DNA from 4 places in the Halomonas sp. MMSF_3323 genome. Region 1 is predicted to be linked to each of the others. Evidence: predicted binding sites of a transcription regulator. Region 1 holds the regulator's gene; each other region holds the start of a gene.
The links. The regulator FNR, encoded in region 1, switches genes on or off when oxygen is low (the NO sensors DNR and NnrR bind a similar motif). The targets are predictions, from matches to a motif close to TTGATNTANATCAA.
Positions count from the first base shown of each region.

Region 1 (7,449 bases):
CCGAGATGGCTGCCATCGGCTATCCCTCCCAGCCCTACGAGCCGGACCAGGCTCAGCAGCGGCTCAAGCAACAGTCGCGCCAGATGATAAGGCGCCTGATCGTGGCGGCCGTCGGCATGATGCAGGTGCTGATGTTTTCCATCCCGCACTACGTCGACGGCGGTGATCTCAGCACCGAGTTCGAGCGTCTGTTTGCCTGGCTATCGCTGGCGCTGACCACTCCGGTGGTACTGTACTCGGCCCAACCCTTCTTCGTCGGCGCCCTGCGCGATCTGCGAACCCGCGTGCTGGGCATGGATGTGCCGGTGGCGCTGGCCATCGGTGGTGCCTTCGTCGCCAGCACCTGGTCGGTCGTGAGCGACTCCGGGGACCGCTACTTCGACTCGGTCAGCATGTTCACCTTCTTCCTGCTGTTCGGACGCTACCTGGAGTCTCGCGCCCGTACCCACTACGGCCGCAGCGGCAATGCCCTGGCCAGCGCGCTGCCGAGTGCCGCGGTGCGCCTCGACGAGCAGGGCGATGAACGCGTCATCCCTGCCAGTCAGCTGGCGCCTGGTGACCGGGTTCGGGTCAGCCCCGGCGCCCAGATTCCTGCAGATGGCACCCTTACCTCGGGCCTGGCCCAGATCGACGAGTCGCTGCTGACCGGCGAATCGCTGCCCTGCCTGCGTCGCCAGGGAGATACCGTGCACGCAGGTACCCTGTGCATGGACAGCCCGATCGAAGTGATGGTCACCCGCGTCGGCGACGATACCCGCGCCGCCGGCATTCTCGATCTCACCGACCGTGCCTTCGCCCATCGTCCACGTATCGCCCGCCTGGCCGAGCAGGTGGCCCATCGCTTCGTGTTGAACCTGCTGGTCATCACCGCCCTGGTGGCGCTGGTCTGGAGCCTGATCGACCCTAGCCGCAGCCTGTGGATCACCCTGTCGGTACTGGTGGTGACCTGCCCCTGCGCCCTGGCGCTGGCGACCCCCACCGCCCTGACCGTGGCCCACGGCCGGCTGAGACGTGCCGGGGTACTGGTGACCCGAGCCGATGCGCTGGAGACCCTGGCCGGCCTCGATCGCGTCGTCTTCGACAAGACCGGCACCCTGACCCGGGGGCGTATGCAACTCGCCGAACACCGGCCGCTGAGCGACGACGAAGGAAGCGCCAACAATGGCGAGATGGACGCTGCCGCCAAGCGCCGGCATCTGGCACTGGCGGCGGCACTGGAGACCGGCTCGGAGCACCCCATCGCCCGCGCCTTCGCTGCCTGGCGCGACGCCAGCTGCCAGGCCAGCGAACTGCGCAATCACCCGGGGCAGGGCGTGGAAGGCGTGATCGACGGCCGGCGCTGGCGACTGGGCCAGCCGCATTTTGCCTGCCTGGGCCGACCCGTTCCTGAGCTCCCTGGCGCAGGGCTTTGGTTGCTGCTGGCCAGCGAAGGCAAGCCCCAGGCCTGGTTCAAGCTCGACGATCAGCCCCGTGACGACGCCGCCGAGACCCTCGCCGCCCTCGCCCATCGGGGGCTTGCCATCGAGATCCTGTCGGGCGACCGCGCAGTCAACGTCGGCCAGCTTGCCCGCACGCTGGGCGTCGATCAGTGGCGTGGCGAGGCCACCCCCGAGGACAAGCTCGGGCACTTGAAGGCGCGACAGGCACAGGGTGAAAAGGTGGCCATGGTCGGTGATGGCATCAATGACGTGCCGGTACTGGCCGGCGCCGACCTTGCCATCGCCATGGCCGGGGCCAGCGACCTCACCCGCACCCGCGCCGATCTGGTATTGCTGGGCGAACCGCTCACGGGTATCGTCGAAGCCATCGAGGTGGCCGGTCAGACCCGTCGCATCATTCGCCAGAATCTGTCCTGGTCGGTGCTCTACAATGTCGTGGCGCTGCCCGCAGCGGCGCTGGGCTTCGTGCCCCCATGGCTTGCCGCCATCGGCATGTCACTCAGCTCGTTGCTGGTCATCGGCAATGCCCTGCGTCTGCGACGTGGACGCACCAGGCGGACCGCGACGCCTTCACCCGTCACCGCAAGCCCCGGCCCATGAGCATCCTTTACCTGTTGATACCCTTGTCGTTGATCCTGCTGGGCCTGGCGGTCTGGGCCTTCTTCTGGGCGGTGCGCAACGACCAGTTCGAGGACCTCGAAGGCCCCGCCTATCGCATCCTGTTCGAGGATGAGGACGACACTCGCGGTGCCGATGACGGCGCTTCCTCTTCCGAAACGCCTGCGCAGACATCCGATCGTGATCCATCGTCCAGAGGGCCTGAGTGAACCCTACCGGCCTGGAACTGCCTCCCATGATGGCGGCCTTCGTGTTTGGCCTGCTCGGTGGTGCACACTGTATTGGCATGTGCGGCGGCATCATGAGCGCTCTGACCTTTGCCATCCCCCCCAGCATGCGTCAACCTTGGCGGGTGAGCACACTTGTGCTCGGCTACAATGTAGGTCGTATCACCAGCTACTGTGTGGCGGGCGCTCTGGTTGCCACCCTGGGTTCGGTGATCGGCCTTTCGCCGACCCTGCGTGGCCTGATGCAGATCGTCGCCAGCCTGATGTTGATCCTGATGGCGCTTTACATTGCCGATCTATGGAAAGGCCTGCGTCACGTCGAGGCACAGGGACGTCACCTCTGGAGGTACCTGGAACCCGCAGGCAGACGCCTGTTGCCGGTGGTGCGTCTGCCCCAGGCGGTGGCGCTGGGCGCCATCTGGGGCTGGCTGCCCTGTGGCTTGGTGTACTCGATGCTGGCCTGGAGCCTGGCACGGGCCGAGCCCCTCGAGGGCGCACTGCTGATGGCGAGCTTCGGTCTTGGCACGCTTCCGGCGCTGGTGGTGACGGGCCTCGCCGCCAGACAAATGCAGGCCCTGCTGGCGCATCGGGCAACACGCCTTGTCGCCGCTGGCATGATCATCGCCTTTGCCGTCTGGCAACTTTGGACTGGGCTGCATCAATGACGCATCCTACCTCTAAGTTATTAATCCTAAAGAGGTAGACGCCACTTTTAGCTGATCTGAGGGTGTAGAATAGTGCCATCAACGTGCTGTACGGGCGACGTCTGTTCTCCCCATGGCCCAGTCAATATCGATCCCAGATCCACAGGAGCTGCGAATGAGTCCTACGGCCCAAGATCGGCGGCGTCCCATGCTGCATGAGACTCGCTGTGAGTCCTGCAGCCTGAGTTCCTTGTGCCTTCCGCTGTCGCTGGAGACCGCCGACCTCGAGCGCTTCGATTCCATCATCCGTCGTCACCCGCCGATCAAGAAAGGTACACGATTGGTCGAGCAGGGAGATCGCTTCACCAGCGTCTTCGCGGTCCGATCGGGGAGTCTCAAGCAGATCACCACCGAAGGCAGCGGCGAAGCTCAGTTGACCAACTTCTTCCTGCCCAGTGAACTGGTTGGCCTGGATGGCATCGACGACGGCCGCTATCCCGGCAGCGTGGTGGCGCTGGAGACCACCACGGTGTGCGAGATTCCCTTCGACCGCCTCGATGCGCTGACCCAGACCCTACCGGAGCTGCGTGCCCAGCTGTTCCGCACCCTGAGCAAGGAGCTGCGAGAGGACCGCCGGATGATGCAGCTGCTGTCACGCAAGACCGCCGATCAGCGCCTGGCCTGCTTCTTCCTCGGCCTGTCTGACCGCTTCCGCCGCCGCGGCTATTCACCGTTCAGCTTCCGCCTGTCCATGTCCCGCGCCGACATCGGCAATCACCTGGGGCTGGCGGTGGAAACGGTCAGCCGTATCCTCGGGCGTTTCCAGCAGCAGGATCTGGTGGCGGTATCGGGACGTGAGGTCAATATCCTCGACCTGACCGCGTTGTCGACCCTGGCCGACACCGAAGTTACCTGAGCGGGCCTGGCGGCAGTGTGCCGGGCTTGGCCAGCAGCGCCCGGTACCCAGGATCTGGAAAGCAAAGCGTAATAGATGGCGTGTGACAAGAAAGAGGCCGCATCCGGAGATGCGGCCTCTTTTGCTGTCATGGCGTCATGCACATTCGCTGTTGGCGAGATCAGCCGGCATCCACCACGTCGATGCGCCGGGCCTGGCGTTCGGCCTGTACGGCCTCCAGCCCCTCGAAGTCGAACAGTTGCCGATCCGCCAGCTGCGACGGCGCCACATTGGTCACCGCCTTGAACATGCTCTCGAGGCGCCCGGGATGCTTGACCTCCCACTCGGCCAGCATCTCCTTGACCACCTGGCGCTGCAGGTTGGGCTGGGAACCACACAGGTTGCACGGGATGATCGGGAACTCCATCGCCTCGCTGTAGGCCTGGATATCGGCCTCGCGGCAGTACGCCAGCGGGCGGATGACGATGTTCTTGCCGTCGTCGGAGAGCAGCTTGGGCGGCATCGCCTTGAGGCTGCCACCGAAGAACATGTTCAGAAACAGCGTCTCGAGAATGTCCTCGCGGTGGTGGCCCAGGGCGATCTTGGTCGCCCCGATCTCCTCGGCGAAGCCATAGAGAGAGCCGCGCCGCAGGCGTGAGCAGAGCGCGCAGGTGGTCTTGCCCTCCGGCGTCTTCTCCTTCACCACCGAATAGGTGTCGCGCTCGAGGATGTGGTAGTCCACGCCGATGCTGTCCAGATAGTTCGGCAGCACATGCTCCGGAAAGCCCGGCTGCTTCTGATCCAGATTCACCGCCACCAGCGAGAAGTTGACCGGCGCGTTGCGCTGAAGGCTGCGCAGGATCTCGAGCATGGTGTAGCTGTCCTTGCCACCAGACAGACACACCATGATCTTGTCGCCTTCCTGGATCATGCCGTAGTCGATGATGGCGTTACCGGCCTGGCGGCGCAGGCGCTTCTGCAGCTTGTTGAACTCACGCCGTGCCTTGGCCTGAACTTGGGCTTCCGTCTGATCGCCATCCGCAGCAGGGTCGGCCGGGCTGACGCCGGCATCGATCGAGAGATGGTCATCCTCGGGGGTACGGGGATCGAACAGGGTGGCGGAGGCGGACTGTGGCGACATGGGAGCGGGACATCACGGCTGAAAATGAAAGAGGCGCCAGTCTACCATCCGGACGCTTTAGTGGCGAAGAGGTCAGCGACCACTCACCCCGGCGAGGACAATAAGGGTGGGGCTTTTCGTCGGCAGCTCATCGGAAACCGCCAAGGACGACACCGCCGTAGTGGCGCCCTTGCGCGTCGTGGCCTGGTCTGGCCTGGCAAGTCGAAGAACGCAAGTGCCTGTCAGCCAGGCCCTAGACGACGTTCAGCGCCAGCAGATAGCGCACCACCACGCCCAGCAACAGCAGCAGGATGCCGGCACGTTGCCAGCCAAACTCGCGCACGGTCAGGGTCAGGCGCTTCTCCCAGAACTTGACCATGCCCCACAGGTCCCGGGTACGGCGATAGTACTGGAGGTAGGCCACCAGCACCGAGACCAGGCCCAGCGCCAGCAGCGTGGGCTCGAGAAGGGTCAACATGGCGTGCAGACTCATGACAGGATCTCCTTGCAGGTGAATGGTTGCCGGTGCGGGCGGCACCGGGTCAGCGCGGATGACGGCAACGGGTCAGCGCGGATGACGGCAACGGGTCAGCGCGATGGCGCCGTGAGTGCCCCGCTCTCCAGGCGCAGATGCATCAGCGCCGTGGTGACGGCGTCGCCCAGGGCCGTATGGCGTCCCATGATCGGGACTCCAAGTCGCTCTGCCAATTGTTCAAAGGTCGGCTGCACCTCGATTTCCGGGTGACTTCGGCGCAGCCGCTTGCGGTACTGCTGGGCCACGTCGATGGTGGCGTTGGGCAGCGAGAAGCCAAACTCCGCCTTCAGGTAGCGATCCAGCATGGCCAGGTCGAAGTCGATACACCAGCCGACCAATGGGCGATTGCCGATAAATTCCAGCAGCGTCGTCAAGGCCTCGCGTACCTCGAGGCCGCCTTCCAGGTCGACCCCTCGCAGGCGATGGATGCAGATGGAGTCACCACTCAGACTGGCAGGACGCGCGAGCCGCAGGTCCAGCGACTCGCTGGTCAAGACGCGATCGTCACGGATGCGCACCGCAGCGATGGACACCAGCTCCGCATGACGGGTATCCAGACCGGTGGTTTCGCAGTCCAGGGACACCAGCTCATCGCCGGTATAGGGATTGAACAGCCAGGCGAAATCGCCATCGGCCTGCCGACGCCTGTCGGCCACACGCCTGATCGCTCTCAGCATCGGGTACTCTCCCAAGCGAAACCATTGACGCCAAGGCAGCTTGCCCTGGGGGGCTGCCTCGACACTCATGCATACTCCAGGTGATAGCGGTGGGACAGGCTGGCCTTGAACTCCTTGACCAGGTGCAGCGCCTCGCGCAGCAAGTCCCGCTCCAGTGAATTGAGCGACTGCACCACCACCCTGTCCGGGGCGTCCGTGGCCCGGGCATCGTCGCGCCGGTAGGCCAGCTGCGCCCGAAGCCGAAGCTCACAGAACAGCGACAACGCCTCGCCGAGATCCTCCGCCACCACTCGCTCGATGCGCCCGAGTGACGCCAGCGCCGCCAGCCGGTCGTGGGTCGAGGTCTCGCGCAGCCCGCACTCCAGCGCCATGGTGCGAACACCGTGGACGATGGGAAAGATGCCACCCTTCTTGATGTCGACGCCGTGCTCGGGCTTCTTCAGCGTTCCAAACAGGGTCAAGGGCGTCGAGAACCGCAACACTCCCCTCGCCAGATGGGTCAGCAACAGTTCATTGCCCCGTGTTTCTTCGACCAGCACGTCGTGGAGTCGGTCCACCAGGGCAAAGTCACCGGCCACCCCCGAGGCGTCGGCAAGCACCGCCAGACGCATCAGGCTTTCTCCGTCGGGTTCGCTGACCCAGCGACGGATGCGCGCGCGCCATTGCGCAAGGGTGCCGACCCACTGGGGGTTGGAGACCATGATGTTGCCCGGGCAGCGAGGATAGCCCAGATCGTCGAGCACGCTGGTGAACCGCGCGGTATCTGCGCTGAGCTCGTCCCACTGCTGGTCATCGGCCAGGATCAGCGCATTGTCCTGGTCGGTCTTCAGGATCTGCTCGCCGCGCCCTTCGCTGCCGAGCACCAGCAGACAGGCGCGCTCGCGCTGAGGGGACGGCATCGAGAAGTGCCAGGCCTTGCTGATGATGCGCCCATTGAGCGCCGACAGCATGCCCATGGCGAAGCGCATGCGTACCCCTTGGGCCATCAGCGCCTCGACCAGCTCCGGCGCACGCTGACTTGCTTCGCTGAGCGAGGCCAGGGTCGTCGCCTGCTCGACCTGCAGGCTGACCACGTAGCTGCGGCTGGAAAAGAAGCTGAGCACATCGGTCAGCTCCACGACACCGATCAGCCGCTGGCCCTGAAGCACCACCACCCTGGCCACCTTGTGGCGGGTCATCTCGATCAGTGCCTCGAACAGGTACTGGCTTTCATCCACCGTCACCAGCGACAGATGAGCGATACCACCGACCTCGGCATCACCGTCGCACCCCTCCAGCACCAGGGCCTCGAGCA
Region 1 covers NZ_JASHIT010000017.1:90,553-98,001, reverse strand. Annotated here, with positions in the region: gene RBB39_RS10675 (heavy metal translocating P-type ATPase) at 1-2,039, shown strand, start outside; gene ccoS (cbb3-type cytochrome oxidase assembly protein CcoS) at 2,036-2,266, shown strand; gene RBB39_RS10665 (sulfite exporter TauE/SafE family protein) at 2,263-2,949, shown strand; gene fnr (fumarate/nitrate reduction transcriptional regulator Fnr) at 3,104-3,844, shown strand; gene ttcA (tRNA 2-thiocytidine(32) synthetase TtcA) at 4,005-4,964, opposite strand; gene RBB39_RS10650 (hypothetical protein) at 5,197-5,436, opposite strand; gene RBB39_RS10645 (3'-5' exonuclease) at 5,532-6,224, opposite strand; gene RBB39_RS10640 (DUF294 nucleotidyltransferase-like domain-containing protein) at 6,221-7,449, opposite strand, start outside.

Region 2 (7,449 bases), on a different contig from region 1:
CCCCTGCCCGCCAGTTGCGATGTGGCCCCGGCGGTGGACGCCTACCTGATCCAGGAAGGCGCGCGCGCCCAGGACCGGATGCTGTTGCAGAAGGTTGTCGAGGATATCGACCGGCTGATCACCGAGAACTGAATCGCCGGTAACGGAAGAAGTCCCCAGCGAGGAGAAGGCGATGCCCTGGTACTTTGCCTATGGCAGCAACATGAACATTGAGCGTGTCGCCGCCCGCATCGGCGAGACCCGGCGTGTGCTGGCCGGCAGCCTGGAAGGCTACGCGCTGCGCTTCAACAAGGCCTCCCGGGTGCCGGGCATCGCCCACGCCAATGTGGTGCCGGCGCCAGGCGATCGGGTCGAGGGTGCGCTGTTCGAACTCCTCGAACCCGAGCAGATCCGGCAGATGGATCCCTTCGAAGGTTACCCACACGAGTACGACCGTCATCGTCTGCCGGTGATCACCGAACAAGGGCCGATCGAGGCCTGGGTCTATATCGCCGGCGCCGAACGCCAGGGGGATGACCTGCGGCCCGCCCGCGAGTACCTTGAGCACCTGCTGGCCGGTCGGGACTTCCTCAGCGAGGGCTATCATCAGGCGCTGGCGGCGGTAGAGGCCGTCGAGCACCTCGATGATGCCACTCTGGGGCGACTGGGGCTGTCACGTTATCATCCCCGCTAAGGCTTGTACGAAAAGTGCCTGCGCTCGGTAATGCGGCGTTAAAAATCGCGTCAAAATGCTCATTTACACCTCGTAAACTGCGCTTTCTTACCGATTTTTGCCTTGTCTAACCATCGCTCGCCGGCTTTTCGTACTAAGCCTAGGCCTCTGCTTGCCCTGTTACCGCAGCCCCTCCCTCGAGAATTGCAGTGGCAACTGCCACGCGAGCGACCACAGAAGCCATCTTGTGACGGTGACAGCACAGCGCCCGCTCCTGCCAGGCAGGAGCGGGCGCTGCGTGTTAGCGGTCGAGCCCTGGATCAGAAGCGGTAGCTGATACCGGCCATGATCACGTAGGGGTCCACCTCGATCTCGCCGATGTCCTCGCCGTTGAGGTCGACGTCGCTGTCGATATCCAGATACCACACCGCCATGTTGGCCGCCCAGTGGTCGTCGATGACCAGGTCGAGGCCCGCCTGGCCGGCCCAGCCCCAGGACTCTTCCAGATCGAGATCGGCACCCTCCAGCGCGATATCCTCGTCGGAGAAGTGGGTGTAGTTGACCCCCAGGCCGACGTAGGGCTGCACCCGCGCCTCGGTGCCACCGAAGGGGTAGTACTGCACGGTCAGGGTCGGCGGCAGGTGCTCGACGCTGGCGCCGATATCGGTGCCACCTACGTTCAGGTCGACGTCGTGCTCGAAGGGCTCGGCGGCCAGCAGTTCGACGCCGAACTTGTCGTGGAAGCGGTAGCCCAGGGTAAAGGCGAAGCCGTTGTCGTCATGGACGTCGGTGTCCATGGTGCCACCCATCAGCGAGCCGTTGTCGGAGTCGGGCTTGACCTTGGCCACACCGATGCGGGTATAGATGTCACCCTTGCCGTAGGCGGCAAAGGCCTGGCTGCTGACGAGGGCGCTGCCGGCGATGGCGGCGACCAGGGCGGTGGTGATCAGGGGGTGGCGCATGGTGTTCTCCTTGCGTACTGGCAAAAGTGGGCGAGCCGGTCGGCGAGCCATTTGGCGAGCCATTCGGCGAGCCCGATTGCCAAGCAGTGTATGCCGCATCGAGAACGTGGTTATTGATCTACCTCAATACCTCCTTTGGTCGACATAAATGAACCGGCAACGCACCAAAAAAGGCGCCTGGCAAAGCCAGACGCCTTCGATGCTGCGGTTGGAATGCGGCGTGATCGAGCTGACCGCTTAACCGCTTATTTCAAGACCGCGCAGGCGCTTAGAAACGATAGGTGACGCCGGCACCGATGGTCATCGGATCGATCTCGGCCTCGCCAACATCGTGGCCGTCGACCTCGATATCGGAATCGACCTCGGCGTAGCGGGCGTAGGTGCCGACCAGCAGGTTGTCGGTGACGCTGAGGTCGAGACCCACCTGGGCTGCGGCGCCGTAGGAGCTATCGAGGTCGGCGTTGAAGCTCTCGTCGGAGAAGTGGGTGTAGTTCATGCCCACGCCAACGTAGGGGTGGACGCGAGCGTTTTCCACGCCGCCCAGCGGGTAGTAGTTGAGCATCAGGTTGACCGGGGTACGGTCGACGCTGCCCACATTACCGCCGTTGACCGCGATATCGTGCTCCATGGCCTCGGAGCCGTTGAGCTCGACACCGAACTTGTCGTGGAACAGGTAGCCGGCGCCGTAGGCGAAGCCGTTCTCCTCGGAGACATCGAGATCCTGGTTGGCGATATCGCCGTTGTCCGAGGTGGGATCGGCCTTCTCGAAGCCACCGCGCACGTAGATGTCACCTGCCTGATAGGCCAGGGCAGACTGGGCGGCGAAGGTGGTGGTAGCGAGCAGGGCTGCGGTGCCCATCAGTCGAGTCATGTTCATGCGGGACCTCCTTGATGATCCGATGGCATCCTTCCCGAGGGAAGTAACCTTGTACGCTTCGCAGTTTACGAACAGTGTTTCTAAATGTCTTGTAGAAATAGTTAATTGGCCAGATAGCAGTAACTAGCCAGAATTTATGGAACTAAATCGACTTGGGCGGGTAGGTAATGTAAATGCTGTACAATTTTTTTGCACATTGTGGCGTAGACGTCGATGCGCGCTTGTGCACTGCATAAACGCTCGCCGTCCGGCGATAAATCGTCTTCACTGTGGGAGAAGACTCCGGAGGAGAGTGCGGGATGGTGGCCAGACGAAGGCGTGAGAGGTTGCTCGGCATGTCGACGCTGCCCTGGGGCGGGGCGGCACTGGTGCTCGCACTGACCGCTCTGTTGGCGGTGTGGCTGCTGCTGGAACCCTGGCTGATTCGTGATCTCCCGACGCCGGCGAGGCTGGCCATGGTAGTTCTGGGCGTGTGGGCGCTGGGCGGGGGGTTGTCCATGCCGCTGCACTTCTCAGCGGTACCCGGCTGGTGGCGTCTGGCGGGGGCCATGCCTTGGTATCCGCTGGCACTGGTCAGCTTTATCGTGCTGCTGCTGTGTCGCTACGCCGGCCTGTTTTGAACGGGGCTGATGTGCACGGCTAAGGTGGGCAGGGCGGTTCGACCGTCAGTGAGCGTTGAGCGCCAGGTGCGTGCTGGATGTGTCCCGTAACGAAGAAGGCCGCCCGAGGGCGGCCTTCTTGCGTGGCAGACGATCACTGACGATCAGGCGTCTTCCAGGGTGTCGAACTGCTCGGTGATCTCCTTGCTCGGCTCGGCGGTCATCAAGCTCACCACCACGATGGCGATGTAGGCGAAGATCACGCCGGGCACGATCTCGTAAAGATCGAACAGGCCGCCGGACATCTCGGCCCAGGCCACCACGGTGATGCCACCGACCACGATACCGGCCAGCGCACCCCACTGGTTCATGCGACGCCAGTACAGCGACATGATCAGTGCAGGACCGAAGGCGGCGCCGAAACCGGCCCAGGCGTAGGACACCAGTCCCAGTACCGTGGAGTCCGGGTTCATCGCCAGCAGGTAGGCAATGACGGCGATGCCGATGACCGCAAAGCGGCCGACCCAGACCAGCTCGGACTGGCTGGCGTCGGGGCGGAACAGCGCCTTGTAGAAGTCATCGGTCAGGGCAGAGGACGACACCAGCAGCTGGGAGTCGGCGGTGGACATGACCGCAGCCAGGATGGCGGCGAGCAGCACACCGGCGACCAGCGGATGGAAGATGGCGTTGACCATGACCATGAAGATGGTCTCGCCGTCACCCAGGTCGCGGGTCATGTAGACCAGGCCCAGCAGACCGACCGCCATGGCGCAGACCAGGCACAGGCCCGACCAGGTCACGGCGATGCGACGGGCGGCGGGGATGTCGGCTTCGGAGCGGATGGCCGCGAAACGCGCCAGGATGTGCGGCTGGCCGAAGTAGCCAAGGCCCCAGGCCAGCGAACTGATGATGCCGATGGCGGTCAGGGTTTCACCGGTGGACGCATCGACGAACCAGCTCAGCATGTCGGGGTTCTCGGCCAGGATCTGCTGGCCACTGCCGCTGAAGCCACCCAGTTCGGTCAGGGCGATGACCGGCACGACCAGCAGCGCCGCTGCCATCATCAGACCCTGGATCAGGTCAGTCCAGGAGACCGCCAGGAAGCCGCCAAAGAAGGTATAGGAGATGATGGCCAGCGTACCGACGGTCACCGCGATGGTGTAGTCGAAGCCGAATACCGTCTCGAACAGCTTGCCGCCGGCAACCAGGCCGGAGCTGGTGTAGAACAGGAAGAACAAGAGGATGAAGACCGCCGAGATCACCCGCAACAGCGGTGCCTTCTCGCGAAAGCGCTTGGCGAAGAAGTCCGGCAGGGTCAGGGCGTCATTGGCCTTGAAGGTGTAGACGCGCATGCGCCGGGCGACAATCAGCCAGTTGAGCCAGGTGCCGATCAACAGGCCCACGGCGATCCAGGAGGCCGACAGACCGCTGACGTAGGCCGCACCGGGCAGACCCAGCAGCAGCCAGCCCGACATGTCCGAGGCGCCGGCAGATATCGCCGACGTCCAGGGGCCAAGCGAGCGGCCACCAAGGATATAGTCGGACAGATTGGTGGTGCGCTTGTAAGCAATGATACCGATGACCAGCATCAATATCAGATACAGCGCGAACGTGATGCCAATGGTGGCGTTGTTTTCGACCATGGGAGCGTTCCTTGTGGTTTTTGTCGTGGGTGGTTGGCGTTCTCAAGTCACCGGCCCTGTGTCGAGCGCGATGATCTCCCCGTGTGGGCGCGGTCGTCACGCGCGTCCCTGCGATCCGGCGCTCCCCTCGGGGTAGTGGGTGAGCGCCGGTTGCCGACGGTGCGCCGACCGTCGGGTGAGTGCGTTGGACCAGCAGGCCAGGGCCTGACTTACTCGTCCCCTAGCGCCAGCAGCGAGGCGTTGCCGCCGAGTGCCGCCGTGTTGTTGGTCACCGTCTTCTCGGTGGCGAAACGCAACAGGTAGTTGGGGCCGCCGGCCTTGGGACCGGTGCCGGAGAGCCCCTGACCGCCGAAGGGTTGAACGCCTACGACAGCACCAATGATATTGCGGTTGATGTAGACGTTGCCAACGCGCACTTTCCGCGCTATTTCATCGGCAAAGGATTCGTTGCGGCTGTGCACGCCGAAGGTCAGGCCATAACCACGCGCGTTGATCGAGGCGATCACCTTGTCGAGCTCGTTGGACTTCCAGCGCACCACGTGCAGCACCGGGCCGAACTGTTCACGCTCGAGCGCATCGATACCATCGATGGTGAAGGCCGCCGGGGCGACAAAGGTGCCTTCACTGGTGTGCTCGGGCTTCAGCGGTGTTTCGCTGATCAGACGTCCTTCACCCTTGAGCCGATCGATATGCGCCTGCAGGTTCTTGCGCGCGTCCTCGTCGATCACCGGGCCTACGTCGGTGCCGAGGTCGCGCGGATCGCCCACGTGGAGTTCGGCCATGGCGCCGTCGAGGATCTGTAGCACACGGTCGGCGACGTCATCCTGCAGGTAGAGCACCCGCAAGGCCGAGCAGCGCTGTCCGGCGCTCTGGAAGGCCGAGTGGATGACGTCGGCGACGACCTGCTCGGGCAGGGCGGTGGAGTCGACGATCATCGCGTTCATGCCGCCGGTCTCGGCCACCAGTGTCGGCAGCGGCGCATTCTCACGCTCGGCCAGGGCGCGGTTGATGATCTGGGCGGTATCGGTACCGCCGGTGAAGACCACCCCGGTGATCCGCGAATCGCCGGTCAGCACGCTGCCCACGGTGGGGCCGTCGCCGGGCAGCAACTGGACCACTTCACGCGGCATGCCGGCCTGGTAGAGCAGCTCGACCACCCGGTGGGCAACGATCGACGTCTGCTCGGCGGGCTTGGCCAGCACGGTATTGCCGGCCACCGCGGTGGCGACCATCTGGCCGCAGAAGATTGCCACCGGGAAGTTCCACGGGCTGATCGCGGCGAACACCCCCTTGCCGCCCATGTGCAGACGATTGGACTCGCCGGTGGGGCCGGGCAGCTCGGTGGGCTCACCGAAGATCTCCTCGGCGCGCACCGCGTAGTAGCGACAGAAGTCTACCGCTTCGCGGATCTCGTCGACGCCGTCGGTCAACAGCTTGCCACCTTCACGCGAGCACAGCGCCATCAGCTCCGCCAGGTGCTCTTCCATCAGGTCGGCGAAGCGCCTCAGGATATCGGCGCGCTCCTTGACCGGGGTGACCTCCCACGCCGGGAAGGCAGCCCAGGCCGCGTCCACCGCTCGCTCGGTCTGTTCGCGGGTGGTCCACTGCACGCTACCGACCACCTGGCGACGGTCGTAAGGACTGGTGACCTCGTGGGTCTGGGCGGGGTCTTCGGCGACCTCGAAGGCCAGCAGCGGGCGCGCCTGGTAGCGGGTATCCATGTGCTTGCCCATGGCCTCCATCAGCGGCTGGTACTGGCTGTTGATGGTCAGGTTGACGCCGCGGGAGTTGGGGCGGTGCTCGCCGTAGATGTCGCGAGGTAGCGGAATCTGGGGATTGGACAGGCTGTCGAACTGTCGCAGTGTCTCGATGGGATGGACGCACAGCGACTCCACCGGCACCTTGGGGTCCACCAGCTGATGCACGAAGGAGGAGTTGGCACCGTTCTCGAGCAGTCGGCGAACCAGGTAGGGCAGCAGGTCCTTGTGGGCGCCCACTGGGGCGTAGATACGGCAGTAGGTGCCTTCAGGTGCACGCTTTAGCGCGGCATCGTAGAGTGCCTCGCCCATGCCGTGCAGGCGCTGGAACTCGAAGGCTCGGCTGGTGTGGTTGGCCTGCTCGAGGATGGTGGTGATGGTGTGGGCGTTATGGGTGGCGAACTGCGGGAAGATGCGGCCCTTGGTGGCATCGGACAGCAGGAAGCGCGCGCAGGCCAGGTAGGCCACATCGGTGGAGGCCTTGCGGGTGAACACCGGATAGCCGTCGACGCCGAGCTGCTGGGACTCCTTGATCTCGGTGTCCCAGTAGGCACCCTTGACCAGACGCAACGGGATCTCGTCACCCTGGAAGTCGGCCAGACGGTTGAGGTAGTGCAGCACCGGCAGGGCGCGCTTGGAGTAGGCCTGCACCACCAGACCGAAGTGCCCCCAGCCACGGCAGATGTCGCTCTCGTAGACGGCGCGGAAGACCTCCAGCGACAACTCCAGGCGGTCGATCTCCTCGGCGTCGATGGTCACCGCCACGTCATTGTCCCGGGCCAGCTTGGCCAGCTCCTTGACGCTGCCCACCAGCTCCTCGAGGACCTGTTCGCGGCGGCCAAACTCGTAGCGCGGGTGCAGCGCGGACAGCTTGATCGAGATCGACGGTGCCGGCGTCCTGTCGCCCAGGTTGCGGCTGGTCTTGCCGACCTGGCGGATGGCGGTGGCGTAGTCGTCGA
Region 2 covers NZ_JASHIT010000012.1:88,283-95,731, forward strand. Annotated here, with positions in the region: gene RBB39_RS08260 (YqcC family protein) at 1-132, shown strand, start outside; gene RBB39_RS08265 (gamma-glutamylcyclotransferase family protein) at 173-673, shown strand; gene RBB39_RS08270 (OmpW family protein) at 973-1,614, opposite strand; gene RBB39_RS08275 (OmpW family protein) at 1,883-2,491, opposite strand; gene RBB39_RS08280 (hypothetical protein) at 2,791-3,111, shown strand; gene putP (sodium/proline symporter PutP) at 3,255-4,733, opposite strand; gene putA (bifunctional proline dehydrogenase/L-glutamate gamma-semialdehyde dehydrogenase PutA) at 4,943-7,449, opposite strand, start outside.
Region 2: a site for FNR is predicted at 1,728-1,741, ahead of RBB39_RS08270 (OmpW family protein). Genes of this name have one in related genera too.

Region 3 (7,449 bases), on a different contig from region 1:
CGGGTCGAAGTGGGCGTCCTCGTGGATCACGAAGATGTCGCGTTCGCTGAGTGCGGGGGCTCCGTCGATGGCCAGGCGCGGCAGGCGGCGCTGGTCGCTGTCGTGGAAGCTGATCGAGGCGTTGCCCTGGACCAGCTCGATACGATCGAAGATGCCGCCGCGCACGTAGCCCGACCCCTTGTAGGAAAAGCTGCCGTCGGCGAGCAGGGCAACGGCGTGTTCGCCGGGGGCGAGGCTCGCCATCAACTGGTCGTAGCCGCGCTCGCCGAGCAGATTGCGGCCAACGCTCGGCGCATTGAGGTAGCCCAGGTAAAGATCGATGAAGGTGGCGTCGCGGGGCGAACGCTGGCCGCTCAGGTAGTGCTCCGCAGGGGTGCCGACGAAGGCGTCATCGACCTCTCCCTGGCGCAGGGTCAGGTGGCCCAGTGCCCCCTGGTCGAGCAGGCCCTGCCAGTCGGCGGGCGCGTAGATCTCGTCGCGCACGCGGGCGATTGGCGCTGCCGCGGGGTCCTCGATCAGCCCCAGGGCGGCGGCGACCAGGCGTCCTGCCCGCATGATGGTGTCGTTGACCACGATGACGGTCACGGTGGCGCCGGAGATGGCATCGACGTCCTCTCCCACCTCCAGGCGCGACGTCACCGAGGTACCCAGGTGCTGGCCGGCGAAGTCGTCCAGGCGCTCTGACGGGATACCGACCAGCATGATCGGCTCGGAATGATTGAGTACCTTGGCCAGGCGCAGGCTGGCGGAAGGATCGATGGCGATCAGCAGGTTGACCGGCTTGCCCGAGTAGGCGGGGATCGGCGCGACCTCGGCGCTCTCGAAGGCGTAGCCGACCAGTTCGTCGCCACGGTAGAGCGCATTGACCGGCCACGGCAGGTCGGTCACCGGCTCGACCCTGTCGGTGCCGGGAAAGGCCTGCTGAAACAGCGCGAGGTCACCCTTGGCGCTGCCAAGGTCACCGAGATACTGATCGAATTCCAGCGCCAGGGCGGGCAGGCTCAAGCACATCGCCAACAGCACGACAAGCAGGCGCAGGGGAGAAGACCAGTGGCGGGGAAAATGGCGGGGGGCTTGGGTCATGGCATGACCTCGAGGCGCAAAGCGCCCCGAGGACGCTTCGCGCACCAGGGTGGGATCAGGGCGTCAGCGACGAGAAGTAGGCGGCGATGTCGGCGATATCCTGATCCGACAGGGCCGCCGCCTGGGGCGCCATGATGGCGGACATGCCACCACCGCGCTGACCCTCGCGGTAGGCCTTGAGCGCGCTTTCCAGGTACGGAGCGTTCTGACCCGCCAGGTTGGGATAGATCGGTCCGGTGGCCTTGCCGTCAGTGCCATGGCAGGCGGCGCAGGCGCCGATCTTGGTTTCACCGGCGGCGGCGTCGCCGGCGGCCTGGGCGTTGAGACTGAACAGACAGGCGGCGCCAAGCGCGGCCAGGGGGATCCATTTCATGATGAGCGCTCCTCGGTCTTGGGGCGTGATACCTGACGCAAGCGGCGTGCGGCTTGGGTCAGGCATCACGGTTTGTGCGGGATGTCCCTTGGGACTCTCGAGTATTGGAGCGCTCAGCGACAATACCCTATGACGTTGGTCAACTTTAGGCGGGGAGAGGTACGTCTTCCGTACTATGCTTGATCGGGATCACTGGGATGGCAGGGGCATCATTGCGGTTGGCTCGCGTTTGCACTACCTCGGGCGAGAACACGCCACAGGGGCAAGCGCCGTGATGCCGCTGCCGTGATTTGATGCAGATCATGTCTGGCTTCGTCTTGCCGGGACGGGCGGATTCGACGTGCGACAATGCCGACAGATGCCGCCGTCGGGCGGTCGTGTCACGAGGGGCCTTGTCGATGTCATCCGATGTTTTGCCGTTTCAGCGTGCGCTGGTCGAGAAGTACGACCGTCCAGGGCCGCGCTACACCTCCTATCCCACCGCGCCGCACTTCCACGACGGTTTCGGTGTCGCCGACTATCGCCAGGCGGTCGAGCGCAGCCAGCAGGGGGAGCCGAAGCCGCTGTCGGTCTACGTCCATGTGCCCTTCTGCGAAAGCCTCTGCTACTACTGTGCCTGCTCCAAGATCATTACCCACAATCGCGAGCGTGCCGCTGAGTACCTGGCGCTGCTCAAGCGCGAGATCGCCCTGCAGGCGGCGCTGTTCGACGAGACCCGGGAGCTCAACCAGCTGCACCTGGGTGGGGGCACCCCGACCTTTCTGTCCAATGACCAGCTCAAGGGGCTGATCGACGCCCTGGCGCGCCACTTCCGGTTCGCCCCGGAGCAGCGCCGGGAATTCTCGCTGGAGGTGGATCCGCGTACGGTGACCCCCGCCCAGATCCATGAACTGCGCGAGATGGGCTTCAATCGTCTGAGCTTCGGCGTCCAGGACTTCGATCCGCTGGTGCAGAAGGCGGTCAACCGCGTGCAGAGCGAGGCCCAGGTGGCAGCCCTGGTGGACGCCGCCCGGGACGCCGGCTTCGCCTCGGTGTCGGTGGACCTGATCTATGGGCTGCCGCTGCAGACCCGCGACAGCTTCGACGCCACCCTGGCCAAGGTGGTGGCGCTGAGACCCGACCGCATCGCCGCCTACAGCTACGCCCACCTGCCGTCGCTGTTCAAGGCCCAGCGGCTGATCCGCGACGAGGACATGCCGCCGCCCGGGCGCAAGCTCGAGTTGCTCGAGCTGACCATCGAGCGGCTGACCCAGGCGGGCTACGTCTATATCGGCATGGACCACTTCGCCCTGCCCGAGGACGAACTCAGCAGAGCCCGTCACGACGGTACCCTGCAGCGCAATTTCCAGGGCTACTCGACCCACGCTCAGTGCGACATGATCGGGCTCGGGGTCACCTCCATCGGCAAGGTCGGCGACGCCTACAGCCAGAACGTCAAGACCACCGCCGAGTACGCCGAGCACCTCGAGGCCGGGCGGCTGCCGGTGTTGCGGGGCTATCGGTTGAGCGACGAAGACCAGCTGCGTGCCGAACTGATCACCTCGCTGATGTGTCACGGCGAGGTGCGCTTCGCCGAGTTCGAAGCCCGTCACGCTATCGACTTTCGCACGCATTTCGCCAGCGCCCTCGACCAGCTCGACGAGATGCAGGCCGACGGCTTGATCGAGATCAAGCAGCAAGCGCTCAGGGTACTGCCGGCAGGACGCCTGATGATGCGCAACGTGGCCATGGCCTTCGATGCCTACCTGGTCCCCGGCAGCGGGCGCTTCTCGCGCACCGTCTAGCCGGCTCTATCGCGGCTGCCCCGGGGCGAGACGCCCGGGGTAGGCCGCGCTACCTTTCATGCGCCAAAGCCGAATTAACGATCGGGTCTTCCATGGCCCGATTTTTCGTTTATATTGTGCCGCCGGTCGAAAATTTTACTATATCTGGTAGGGTGCCCGAGCTTATCCGGAGCGCGCATCCGCCCCTTTACGACCCCGTTTATTTGCCGGTAACTTCATCGGAGACAAGCTTTCATGACCACATCCGCCAAGGCCGCCGCCCTGTCGCAGGAGGTTCCCATGCAGGGCCCCTCGTATGACATCTGGGACGCCAAGTATCGCTTGAAGGACCGCCACGGCCAGCCCGTCGACGCCGACCTTCAGGCCACCTGGGACCGCGTGGCCAAGGCGCTGGCCGCCGTCGAGGGCGACGCCGCCGACAAGTGGCTGCCGAAGTTTCGCTGGGCGCTGGAAAACGGCGCCGTGCCGGCAGGCCGGATCACCTCCAACGCCGGAGCCGAGGGCTACAAGCCCGCGGTCAGCCTGATCAACTGCACGGTATCGCGGACCATTCGCGACTCCATGCACGACATCCTCGACAGCGTGGTGGATGCGGGCATGACCCTCAAGGCCGGCTGCGGCATCGGCTACGAGTTCTCCACCCTGCGCCACAAGGGCGCCTTCGTGTTCGGCGCCGGTGCCGGCACCAACGGCCCCCTGGCGTTCATGGATATCTACGACAAGATGTGCTTTACGGTGGCCTCCGCCGGCGGCCGTCGTGGCGCCCAGATGGGCACCTTCGACGTCGGTCATCCCGACGTGCGCGACTTTATCGAGGCCAAGCGCGAGGCCGGTCGCCTGCGCCAGTTCAACCTGAGCCTGCTGATCACCGACGAGTTCATGGAAGCGGTGAAGCAGGACGCCGACTGGCCGCTGGCCTTCCCGCTGCACGAGGGCGAGAAGGGCGACGTCGATGACAGCGAGCTGATCTACCGCGACTGGCCGGTGATCGAGGACGGCTACACCCAGGACGCCGAAGGTCGCGTGGCCTGCCGCGTGGTCGAGGTGATCAAGGCCCGCGAGCTGTGGGACACCATCATGCGTTCCACCTACGACTACGCCGAACCCGGGTTCATCCTGATCGACCAGGTCAATCGCATGAACAACAACTGGTTCTGCGAAGAGATCCGCGCCACCAACCCCTGCGGCGAGCAGCCGCTGCCGCCGGAGGGCGCCTGCCTGCTGGGGTCGGTCAACCTGACCCGCTTCGTGATCGATCCGTTCGGCGACAAGCCGCGCTTCGACTGGGACAAGTACCGTGAGGTGGTGGCGATCTTCACCCGCATGCTCGACAACGTGGTCGAGATCAGCGGCCTGCCGCTGTCCGGCCAGCGCCGCGAGATCGAGGCCAAGCGCCGCCACGGCATGGGCTTCCTCGGCCTCGGCTCGACCATGACCATGCTCAAGATGCCCTATGGCTCGGCCGAGTCGCTGGGCTTCACCGAGGAGGTCAGCCGAGTGCTGGCCGTGGAGGGCTGGAAGCAGGCGCTGGAGCTGTCCCGCGAGAAGGGCATGGCCCCGATCCTCGAGCAGGAGTTCGAGCTGACGCCGAAGATGCTTCGCGAGCGTCCCGAGCTCGGCCGCGACGGCTATGAGGTCGGCGACAAGGTGCCCGGGCGCATCCTGCACGCGCGCTACAGCCGCTATATGCAGAAGATCGCTGAGGTCGAGCCGCAGCTGGTGGCGGAGCTGGCAGAGCACGGCGCGCGCTTCACCCACCACTCGTCGATCGCCCCCACCGGGACGATCAGCCTGTCGCTGGGCAACAACGCCTCCAATGGTATCGAGCCGTCGTTCTCCCATCGCTACTTCCGTAACGTGATCCAGGCCGGCAAGAAGACCAAGGAGCAGGTCGAGGTGGTGTCCTTCGAGCTTGCCGCTTACCGTCACTTCATGCACGCCGACGCGGTGGAAAGCGACCTGCCCGAGTACTTCATCACCGCCGACGCGGTGACCCCCAAGCAGCACGTGGCGGTGCAGGCCGCGGCCCAGGCCTGGGTCGACTCGGCGATCTCCAAGACCGTCAACGTGCCCACCGACTTTGCCTTCGAGGCGTTCAAGGACCTGTACCTGGACGCCTACCAGAGCCGCCTCAAGGGCTGCACTACCTTCCGCTTCAACCCGGAGGCCTTCCAGGGCGTGCTGGTGCGCGAGGATGACCTCAAGAACACCACCTATATCTTCGAGCTGGAGAACGGCGAGACCCTCGAACTCAAGGGCGACGAGACGGTGATCTACGACGGCGAGGAACACAACGCCGCCAACCTCTACGACGGCTTGAAGGAGGGGACCTATGGCAAGTGGTAATCGGACCAGCGGCGAGCCGCAACATCATGCCTGGGTCGTGAGCGTGTCACGCCCGCATCATCTTTCTGGAGGAGCCCGCTGATGGCTGTCGAAATCAATTCCAAGATCGTGGGCTACCGCGTCAAGAGCGAGGAGGCCGCCCCCGCGCCGGCCCCGCTGCCCGAGGAAAACCCGCTGACCATGCGCATCCCCTCGCGCCCCGAGGGAACGCTGGAGGCAGTATCCGAGAAGATCTCCTACGTCGGCGCCGAAGGCCGCAAGAAGGTCTACCTGCTGGTGTCCTTCATGCCGGTGGAAGGCGTGCTCAACGGCCAGCGGGTGATTATCGAGCGCCCGGTGGAGTTCTTCTTCCCCTCCGGCCAGCTGTCCAGCGAACACCAGTGGATCACCGCCACCATGCGCAGCCTGTCGCTGGCCGCCCGCGGCGGCTACGTCACCCAGGCGGTGGCGGATCTGCGCAAGGTGGCCTGGGACAAGGGCCTGGTGCGCTGCGGCATGAACCGCTGGAACAAGCCGATGTTCCACGACTCCGAGGTCGCCGCCATCGCCTGGTCGATCCAGCAGATCCTCTATCGTCGCGGCTTCCTCGACATCGACGGCAACCAGATTCCGGTGGAGGAGCTGGTCAGCCGCTACGCCCGGCGCCAGGCCTCCGGCCACGGCTGGTACCCCGCCGAGGTCGAGGACGAGACCCCGAGCGGCGCGGTCGAGCCGCTGGATGGCAAGCCTGCCGAGTCCGCCGCCGAAGGCGCCAGCCCCGCCGTGGTCGGCAACTGCCCCGAGTGTCGCGGCGAGCTGATCATGATGGACGGCTGCCCCACCTGCTACGCCGGCTGCGGCTGGTCGAAGTGTGGCTAGTCGACGTTTGGTTGGAAAGCACGACTAGAATACGTGGCTAGAAAGCACGGCTGGCGCGCGAACAACCCAGCGTCACAACGATGGGCCCTTCGGGGCCCATCGTTGTGTCTGGAGGGGTGGTTTTCGTTCAGCCAGCGTCGTGACAGCAGGCGCTATGACGCCCCAGGCGGCTGAGCCTGGCCGGAGCGGGTGGTGTTGTAGACGGGGTGGCCGCAGGGGCAGTGGTGGTTGATGAACCGGCTGCGGAAAAAACGGATGTCGAACTCCCGGACGTAGCTGGTCTTGTGGGCGGCCAGCACGATGTCAAAGGCGTAGTCGCGGTGGGCCTCGCCCCGACTCTGGGCGTCCAGGTAGGGCGTGTAGTCGGTGGTGATATGCAACTGGAGATGGGCTTCGCACAGATGCCCGGTGAAGTAGGGCAACACACGTATCTGGCTTTCCTCCTTGGGCGCCGAGGGTTCGGGCATGCCAGTCACGTTGCCGATGATCACCTTGCGAGAATCCAGCACGAACATGCAGAGGCCGCTGCCGGTGCCAAGCAGGCTGCCAAGGTAGAGGGTTTCGGCATGGTCACCCTCTATCAGCTTGCGCATGGCGTGGACGGTGAAGCGATAGCTCTGCCAGTGGCACCACTGTGCTGCTCGTTGCAGTCGGTGATAGACACTAGCCCCGACGCTGCGACGCGCAAACCCGGCCAGGCGCTGGCGCAGACGGGATTGGCCCAGATAGAAGGCATAGTACCAGGCCACCAGTTTCGTAAACGCCAGGCAGATGATCGCAATAGTGAGGGTAACCAGCGACGTCTGAAGGAAGGGCTCGCCGAAGGGCTCGCCTTGGGTGTCTGGGTAGGCGTAAGGAGAAGCGGAGGGGGCAGAGAAAGCGTGCAGGAGGTAAAGCACAGCGAAGACCGGGAGGGCGGCCCCAAAGCCGGCGATGGCGCTGCGCAAGGTCAGCTGTTGTCCGTTGGCACGAATGACGTAGCGTCGCCAGGAAGGGATCGAATGG
Region 3 covers NZ_JASHIT010000029.1:3,018-10,466, forward strand. Annotated here, with positions in the region: gene RBB39_RS14875 (NosR/NirI family protein) at 1-1,083, opposite strand, end outside; gene RBB39_RS14880 (cytochrome c) at 1,139-1,456, opposite strand; gene hemN (oxygen-independent coproporphyrinogen III oxidase) at 1,855-3,240, shown strand; gene RBB39_RS14890 (adenosylcobalamin-dependent ribonucleoside-diphosphate reductase) at 3,475-5,586, shown strand; gene RBB39_RS14895 (hypothetical protein) at 5,668-6,444, shown strand; gene RBB39_RS14900 (hypothetical protein) at 6,597-7,449, opposite strand, start outside.
Region 3: a site for FNR is predicted at 1,747-1,760, ahead of hemN (oxygen-independent coproporphyrinogen III oxidase). Genes of this name have one in related genera too.

Region 4 (7,449 bases), on a different contig from region 1:
GAGACGTCGGCTGTTTCGAACCCCGCTGGTCGGAGAACGAGGTTGACATCCCGCAGGTCACAGAGCAATTTTATGCTCTATTGACACTCAAGGGGCCATGATGGAGTAAGGTTAGGGAGTCCCCGTCATGACAAGGAGTTGCTCATGGAACACCCGGATCATCCCTTCAGCGAGTTGTTTGAACAGCTGGGCCTGGCTTCCGAGCCGGAAGCCATCAAACGATTCATCGATCGCAACTCGCCGATTCCGGAGGGGGTCGAACTGCCCGATGCGGCCTGCTGGAATGAGGGACAGTCGGAATTTCTGCGCGAAGCCATCGAGGCCGATGCCGACTGGGCCGAGGTAGTCGATCATCTGGACGCTTCACTGCGCAAACCCTAGGGCTTGTGTGAAAAGGGCTTGTGCGAAAAGTGCCTGCGCTTGGTAATACGGCGTTAAAAATCGGGTCAAGACGCTCATTTACACCTCGTAAACTGCGCTTTCTCACCGATTTTTGCCTTGTCTAACCATCGCTCGTCGACTTTTCGTATAAAGCCTGGCGCTCGTCTGAAAAGTAGCTGCGCTCGTCGACTCTTCGGACAAGTCCTTTACAAGCTGCGCGAGCCGCTGATGTCGGCGGCTCGCGCCACTATCAGGCCGATGGATCGGCCCTGACACCAATCGCACAACGACAATCGATGGCCTTTTCGACGTGACCTGTCTTCCCCCTGATATCGAAGCGCGGCTCGAGCCCGCCACGCGTCTTCCCTCTCTGCCTGCCGTGGTATCCGAGCTGCTGGTACTGGCGAGCAATCACGACGCACCGCTGACCGACTTCGCGACCCTGCTGTCCCGTGACCCGGCCCTGTGCCTGCAGCTGCTGCGGCTGGCCAACAGCCCCTACTATCGCCGCGGTTGCGATCCCGTCATCTGCTGCGAGCACGCGGTGACACGCCTCGGTATCGATGGCACCCTCACCGCGCTTTTGGGTTTCACCCTGGTGCGCGACGCGACCCGCGGCCCCCTGGCCGACTATTGGCGACGCACCCTCGCAGCCGCGCACTTGATTCCGGCCATCGCCAAGGTGGTGAATCCCCGCCAGCCGGGCGAGCTGTCGACGCGCGCCCTGCTTCGCGAGGTCGGGGTACTGCTGCTGTACGCGTTGGACCCGAACTACTTCGATCTGACCGCCCAGGCCGCCACCCGCGAACAGCGCCTGGCTCTGGAACACCGGCATCTTGGCTGCGACCGCGATCAGGCGTCGAGCTGGCTGGCACAGCGCTGGCAGCTGCCCACCAACCTGTTCCTTCAGCGCCCCGTCGAGCCGGAAGGCCAGCGTCACCACGAATGGCTCGACGGCCTTTGCCTGGAGCTCGCCGACGAACTGGCCGGATGCTGTCTGGACGACGACAGCGACGCCATCCCCGCCGTGCTTCATCGTTTTCAGCAACGCATGAACATGGACGGCAATGCCCAGGCACGTCTTGTCGATGAACTCGCGAGTCGCCTTGAGACCTTGCCGGATTTTCTCGCCACCACGCTGTCGGCAGAGGAGGATATCGAACGCCTGCTGGTCGCCGGCAAGCAGCGCCTGCATGGGCTGACCATGAGCCTGGCCGAGCGGTTGCACCATCGTGAGGACCAGCTAATTTCGCTCCAACGCGACAACGAGGCGCTGGATGTGCGCGCCAGCACCGATGCCCTCACCGGTCTTGCCAATCGCGCCGCGCTGGAACGGCGCCTCGAGGAGATGCTCGAGGACGCCCATGCGCGAGACAAGCCGCTGTCGGTGTTGTTTCTCGATCTGGATCACTTCAAGCCGCTCAACGACCGCTACGGCCACCGACTCGGCGACATCGTGCTGGTCAATGTCGCCGCTACCCTGCGTGACGCCATCCGTGAGTCGGACCTGGCGGCCCGCTACGGCGGAGAGGAGTTCGTCATCGCCCTGCGGAACACGCCGGAGCCAGGAGCTTTGCGGGTCGCGCAGCGGCTACAGCAGTGGCTTGCCGAGCAGCCGATGGCCCAGGTCGACCAGCGCCCCCTTTACGTCAGCGCCTCCATCGGCATCGCCCAATGGCAGCCCGGCATGGACAGCATCGACGCAGCGTCGCTGGTGGAAAAGGCGGACCTGCAGATGTACCAGGCCAAGCAGGCCGGCCGTGCCCGCATCAGTCAAGCTGAACAACTGCAGGAGCGCGCCGGGGAAACACCCTGAAGCAGCACTTGATCAGAACAAGATCTCTGCCAGACGCCGCAGCAGTAGACGCCAAGGCGCTCGCTAGAGACGCGCCTCGACCCGCTCCAGGATCTGGGCGCTGACCTTGGCGACCAGCGGGCGAGCCGCGCGATTGACCGCCTTGGCGACCAGCCGATTGCGGATCTGATAGTCGACGATCAGGCTGACCGCGGTACCTTCATCGACCGCTTCGAGTTCATAGCGGCCCTGATTGCGCACACCGTCGATCGACTCCCAGGCCAGTCGGCTGGGTGGCGACTTCTCGGTTACCTGCACCTCGAAGGTCCAGTCCATGCCGACCGCGTGGACATGCCAGCGATAGCGATCGTCCCCGAGCGGCTCGATCTCGGTGATCAGATCCGAATAGTCGGCGAAATCCTCGACCTTTTCGAGCAGGGCGAAGACGCGCTCGGGAGGCGCGGGAAGCGTGGCGCTGTGTTCGATGGTGGGCATGGCCAGACCGACTCCTTGCCTGAGGGATGCTCCAAGGTAAGGCTGCTACGGAGCCTAGCATCCCGGTTCCCCAGGCCCTTGTAAAGACGTGCCTATCATCAGGCTGACGGCAGGTCCCGCAGCAACAGAGCGAACTCGAACTCGTCGGGCGACAGCGCCTTCCCCGGCAGCTTGAGCCTTACCCGGTGACCGTCCCCGGGCGCCACCTTCAGCGAGCTGCCGTTGCCCGCCTCCATCGCCTCAAGGGTGAAACGACGGTTGCCGGAGGGCAGCATCAGCTCGAGGCAATCACCGACCTCGAAGCGGTTCTTGACCTCGATGTCCAGCCAACCTGATGGCGCTTGCTCCAGGATCTGGCCGACAAACTGCTGGTGAACGCCCACCGAGTGTCCACGCTCGTAATTCTGGTACTCGTCGTGGACGTGGCGTCGGTAGAAGCCTTCGGTGTACCCCCGGTTGGCCAGGTTTTCGAGCTCATCCATCAGCCCCATGTCGAAGGGCCTCCCGGCCACGGCGTCATCGATGGCACGACGATAGACCTGGGCGGTACGTGCTACATAGTAGGGCGACTTGGTCCGCCCTTCGATCTTCAGCGAACTGACCCCCATCTCGGCGAGCCTCGCCACGTGCTGGACGGCGCGAAGATCCTTGGAATTCATGATGTAGCTGCCGTGCTCGTCCTCGAACACCGGCATCAGTTCGCCTGGCCGCTGTGGGTCCTCGATCAGCGCCGAGTTCTCCTCCCGGCCCTGTGCCACGTCCTGCGCCGGGATCAGATCGCCACAGGCGTCAGTGCCGGCCGGGTGGGTCCGGTAGTTCCAGCGACAGGCGTTGGTACAGGTGCCCTGATTGGGGTCGCGCCGGTTGAAGTAGCCCGACAGCAGACAGCGTCCGGAATAGGCGATGCACAGGGCACCGTGAACGAAGGTCTCGATCTCCAGGGTCGGGCACTCGGCACGGATCTCGGCGATTTCCTCAAGCGACAGCTCTCGCGACAGGATCACCCGAGAGATACCCTGGGACTGCCAGAAGCGAGCCGCCGCGTGATTGACCACGTTGGCCTGCACCGACAGATGTATCACCTGGTCAGGCCAACGCTCTCGCACCATCATGATCAAGCCAGGGTCGGACATGATCAGCGCATCCGGCCCCGCCTCGACGATCGGTGCCATGTCCTTCAGGTAGGTCCTGAGCTTGGCATTGTGCGGAGCGATATTGGAGGCCACGTAGAAGCGCTTGCCACACGCATGGGCCTCAGCGATGCCTCGGGTCAGGTTGTCGAGGCCGAAGTCATTATTGCGTACACGCAGTGAGTAGCGCGGCTGACCGGCATAGACCGCATCGGCGCCATAGGCGAAGGCGAAGCGCATATGCCGGTAGGTGCCGGCCGGTGACAGTAGTTCAGGGGCATTCATCCAGGCGTCTCTCTCGTGGGCCGGGCTTTGGCCAGGGTTAAGCCGGGCAGACAGCAGTAAACCGCGCAGCCTGCCACAACCGCGAGCAACGGACGTTGACAAGGAGCAAGTCGCCGGCATCAACGCCGCACTGGTGTTGCCGTCCGGCTTTCGTTACCCTTGTCGCGCCGGACCGGACCCCGGCCGCTGGCGATTCTTGTCGCCACCCCAAATTCTCCGAATCGAGACCCCCTTCATGAGCACGACTTCCCGCTCCACCGTGGTGATCTACTCCGGTGGCATGGACTCTTTCACCGTACTTCATCGCGCCTTGCACGAAGGCCTCGAAGTTCACGCCCTGTCATTCGACTATGGCCAGCGCCACGCCCGCGAACTCGAGGTGGCCCGCCATGTCTGTCAGGAGTTGAAGCTCCCTCATCAGGTCGTCGACATCACCGCCATTCATGGCTTGATCGACAACTCTGCGCTGACCGACGCCAATCGCAAGATCCCTGGCGGTGACTACGCCGAAGACAACCTCGCCGCCACGGTGGTCCCCAATCGCAACATGGTGCTGCTGTCGCTGGCCATCGCCAAGGCGGTGAATATCGGCGCCAGTCGCGTCGACTACGGCGCCCACGGCGGTGACCACGTGCTCTATCCGGATTGTCGTCCCGAGTTTGTCGAGCAGATGAATGCGGTAGCCGCCATCGCCAATTTCTCGCCGGTAGAGATCCACGCACCCTATCTACGGTCCAGCAAGAGCGAGATCCTGGCCGACGGACTGTCCATGGGACTGAACTACCGCGACACCTGGACCTGTTACGAGGGCCGGCGCCTGGCCTGTGGCCGCTGCGGCAGCTGTCTGGAGCGGCTCGCCGCCTTCGCCGACCAGGGTGTCGAAGATCCGTTGGCCTACGCCGCCAATACCCGGCAGGAGCCGGCGATTGCACAGGCAGACCAGGGCGGAGCGCACCAGGATGTATAGCGTCAAGGAAGCCTTCTATACCCTTCAGGGAGAAGGCGTACAGGCCGGCCGCGCCAGCGTCTTCTGTCGCTTTGCCGGCTGCAATCTTTGGTCGGGTCGCGAGCAGGACCGCGCCAGCGCCCAGTGTCGCTTCTGCGACACCGACTTCGTCGGCACCGATGGTCAGAACGGCGGACGCTTTGCCACCGCCGGCGCCCTGGCCGAGCACATCACCCGCTTGTGGCCACACCCCCACGAGGGTGTCACGCCCTACGTCGTGTTCACCGGTGGCGAGCCCCTGCTGCAGCTGGATGCCGCCTTGATCGACGCGGTGCACGCTGCCGGCTTCGAGATTGGCGTGGAGACCAACGGTACTCTGGCCGCGCCGGACGGTATCGACTGGCTATGTGTCAGCCCCAAGGGCAATGCGCCGCTGGTGCAGACCCGCGGTGACGAGCTGAAGCTCGTCCATCCCCAGACCGACGCCCCGCCGGAACGTTTCGAGGGGCTCGACTTCGACCATTTTCTGCTGCAGCCGATGGACACCTCCGGGCTGATGGCCAGCGACGCTCGCAAGGAGCCGCTCTCAGCCACGGTAGAGCACTGCATGGCGCATCCACGCTGGCGGCTGTCGCTGCAGACCCACAAGATCGCGGGGATCGACTGATGGCACTCTTTGTACGACGACTGACACATCTCGACGTATCGCTGTGGTGTCCCGATCGTGGACTGATCGGCGCAAGCTGGCTGGTCGATGTCGAACTCGATGGAGAGCTCGGTGAAGACGGCATGTTGTTCGACTTCGGCGAGGTCAAACCCTGGATCAAGGCGCGTCTCGACGGTGGCGCCGATCACACCCTGCTGGTGCCTACCGAAGCCCCTGGCGTCAGCGTCAGCGAGTGTCGCGAAGGTATCTGCGTACGCACCACGACGCCCTACGCCATGGAGGTGCGCGGGCCCCGCCAGGCCTTTACCCTGCTACCCTGGCGCAGAATCACCCCCGAGGCCATGGCCGAGCACCTGTCACGCCAGTTGATGCGCCAACCGCCCGAGCGGGTATCCAGCATCGAACTGCACCTCGCCGATGAGACCATCGATGGCGCCGCCTACACTTACAGCCACGGCCTTCGCCGCCACGCCGGCAACTGCCAGCGTATCGCCCACGGCCACCGCTCGCGGCTGGAAATCGTTCAGCGCGGCGTGCGACAGCCGGAGCTCGAGCGCCGCTACGCCCGCTGGCTCGACGATACCTACCTGGTGGACGAACACGACCTGAAACAGCTCCTGGGCGACATGCTGCAGTGCGGCTACCGCTCGCCCCAGGGCCTGTTTCACCTGCGCCTGCCCCGCGAGCGCTGTCACATCCTGCCCGGCGCCACCACTGTGGAACGCATCGCCCAGTGGCTGGCGGCGACCGTCGCCCGGGACACCGGAGAGGACACCGCGGTGCGCGCCTATGAAGGCGTCGACAAGGGCGCCACGGCAAGAAGCCCCGGCGAACGGTCTCGATAACTTCTCGATAACTTCTCGAGATCGGCAAGAGTGACCGACCACCGAGACAACCAAGCGCATTTGAAGAATGCAATGAGCCAACCAACGTCATGAGCGAACTGATCGCCTCCTCCTCGCCGCACGAGGCCCACACAGCGACCGGCGAACAGGGCTGCCGCCCCGGCTGCGGCGCCTGCTGCATTGCGCCATCGATCAGCTCCCCGATTCCCGGCATGCCAGCGGGCAAGCCCGCCGGCATCCGCTGCGTGCAGCTCGACGACGACAACCTGTGCTGCCTGTTCGGCCGACCCGAGCGTCCGGCGGTGTGCGAGCGCTTCGACTACGATGCCGATATCTGTGGCAGCCATCGAGACCAGGCGCTGGCCAATATTGACGAACTCGAACGCCTGACCTGAATCGGGCTGACCTGAGTTGGGCTGAGTTACTCCGAGTAGCCGTCGCTCAGCGTCTTCTGCACCGGTTGTCTATGTTCAGGCAACCCTCATTTCCGCGCTCCCTACTGACGCCCTCTCCACTGCCTCCTCATCAGTGATCCACCAACAAGAAAAGGCCGGGCCACCCAAAGGTGGCCCGGCACTCTTTATGACACTCCGGGCTGTATAAACCCCAACCCAGGTGGTGACGGCACTAAACTATTCCACGTCGAGCTGCCCGTTATTGCGCAGCATCGTCAGGAAGGCCTCCGACGACTGACCCTCCATGCTGACACCGTCCAGGGTAATCTTCTGGTCGGCGTTGCTGTGCTGGACGTCGAGCCCGCCATCGCTCTTGATGTAGAGCACGGTGTCTCCGTTCTCCTCCTGGGCAAAGATAAAGCTGTCCAGCGCCGACTGATCGGGATCAGTACTCGTGGAGTCAAAGTCGTTGAGCAGATCCCCCAATGCCAGCTTATCGGCCTCTGGGTC
Region 4 covers NZ_JASHIT010000006.1:87,478-94,926, reverse strand. Annotated here, with positions in the region: gene RBB39_RS04395 (asparaginase) at 1-46, shown strand, start outside; gene RBB39_RS04390 (DUF2789 domain-containing protein) at 145-381, shown strand; gene RBB39_RS04385 (diguanylate cyclase) at 692-2,197, shown strand; gene RBB39_RS04380 (SRPBCC family protein) at 2,261-2,671, opposite strand; gene yegQ (tRNA 5-hydroxyuridine modification protein YegQ) at 2,770-4,086, opposite strand; gene queC (7-cyano-7-deazaguanine synthase QueC) at 4,322-5,053, shown strand; gene queE (7-carboxy-7-deazaguanine synthase) at 5,046-5,699, shown strand; gene RBB39_RS04360 (6-carboxytetrahydropterin synthase) at 5,699-6,544, shown strand; gene RBB39_RS04355 (YkgJ family cysteine cluster protein) at 6,634-6,939, shown strand; gene RBB39_RS04350 (retention module-containing protein) at 7,177-7,449, opposite strand, start outside.
Region 4: a site for FNR is predicted at 4,182-4,195, ahead of yegQ (tRNA 5-hydroxyuridine modification protein YegQ). Genes of this name have one in related genera too.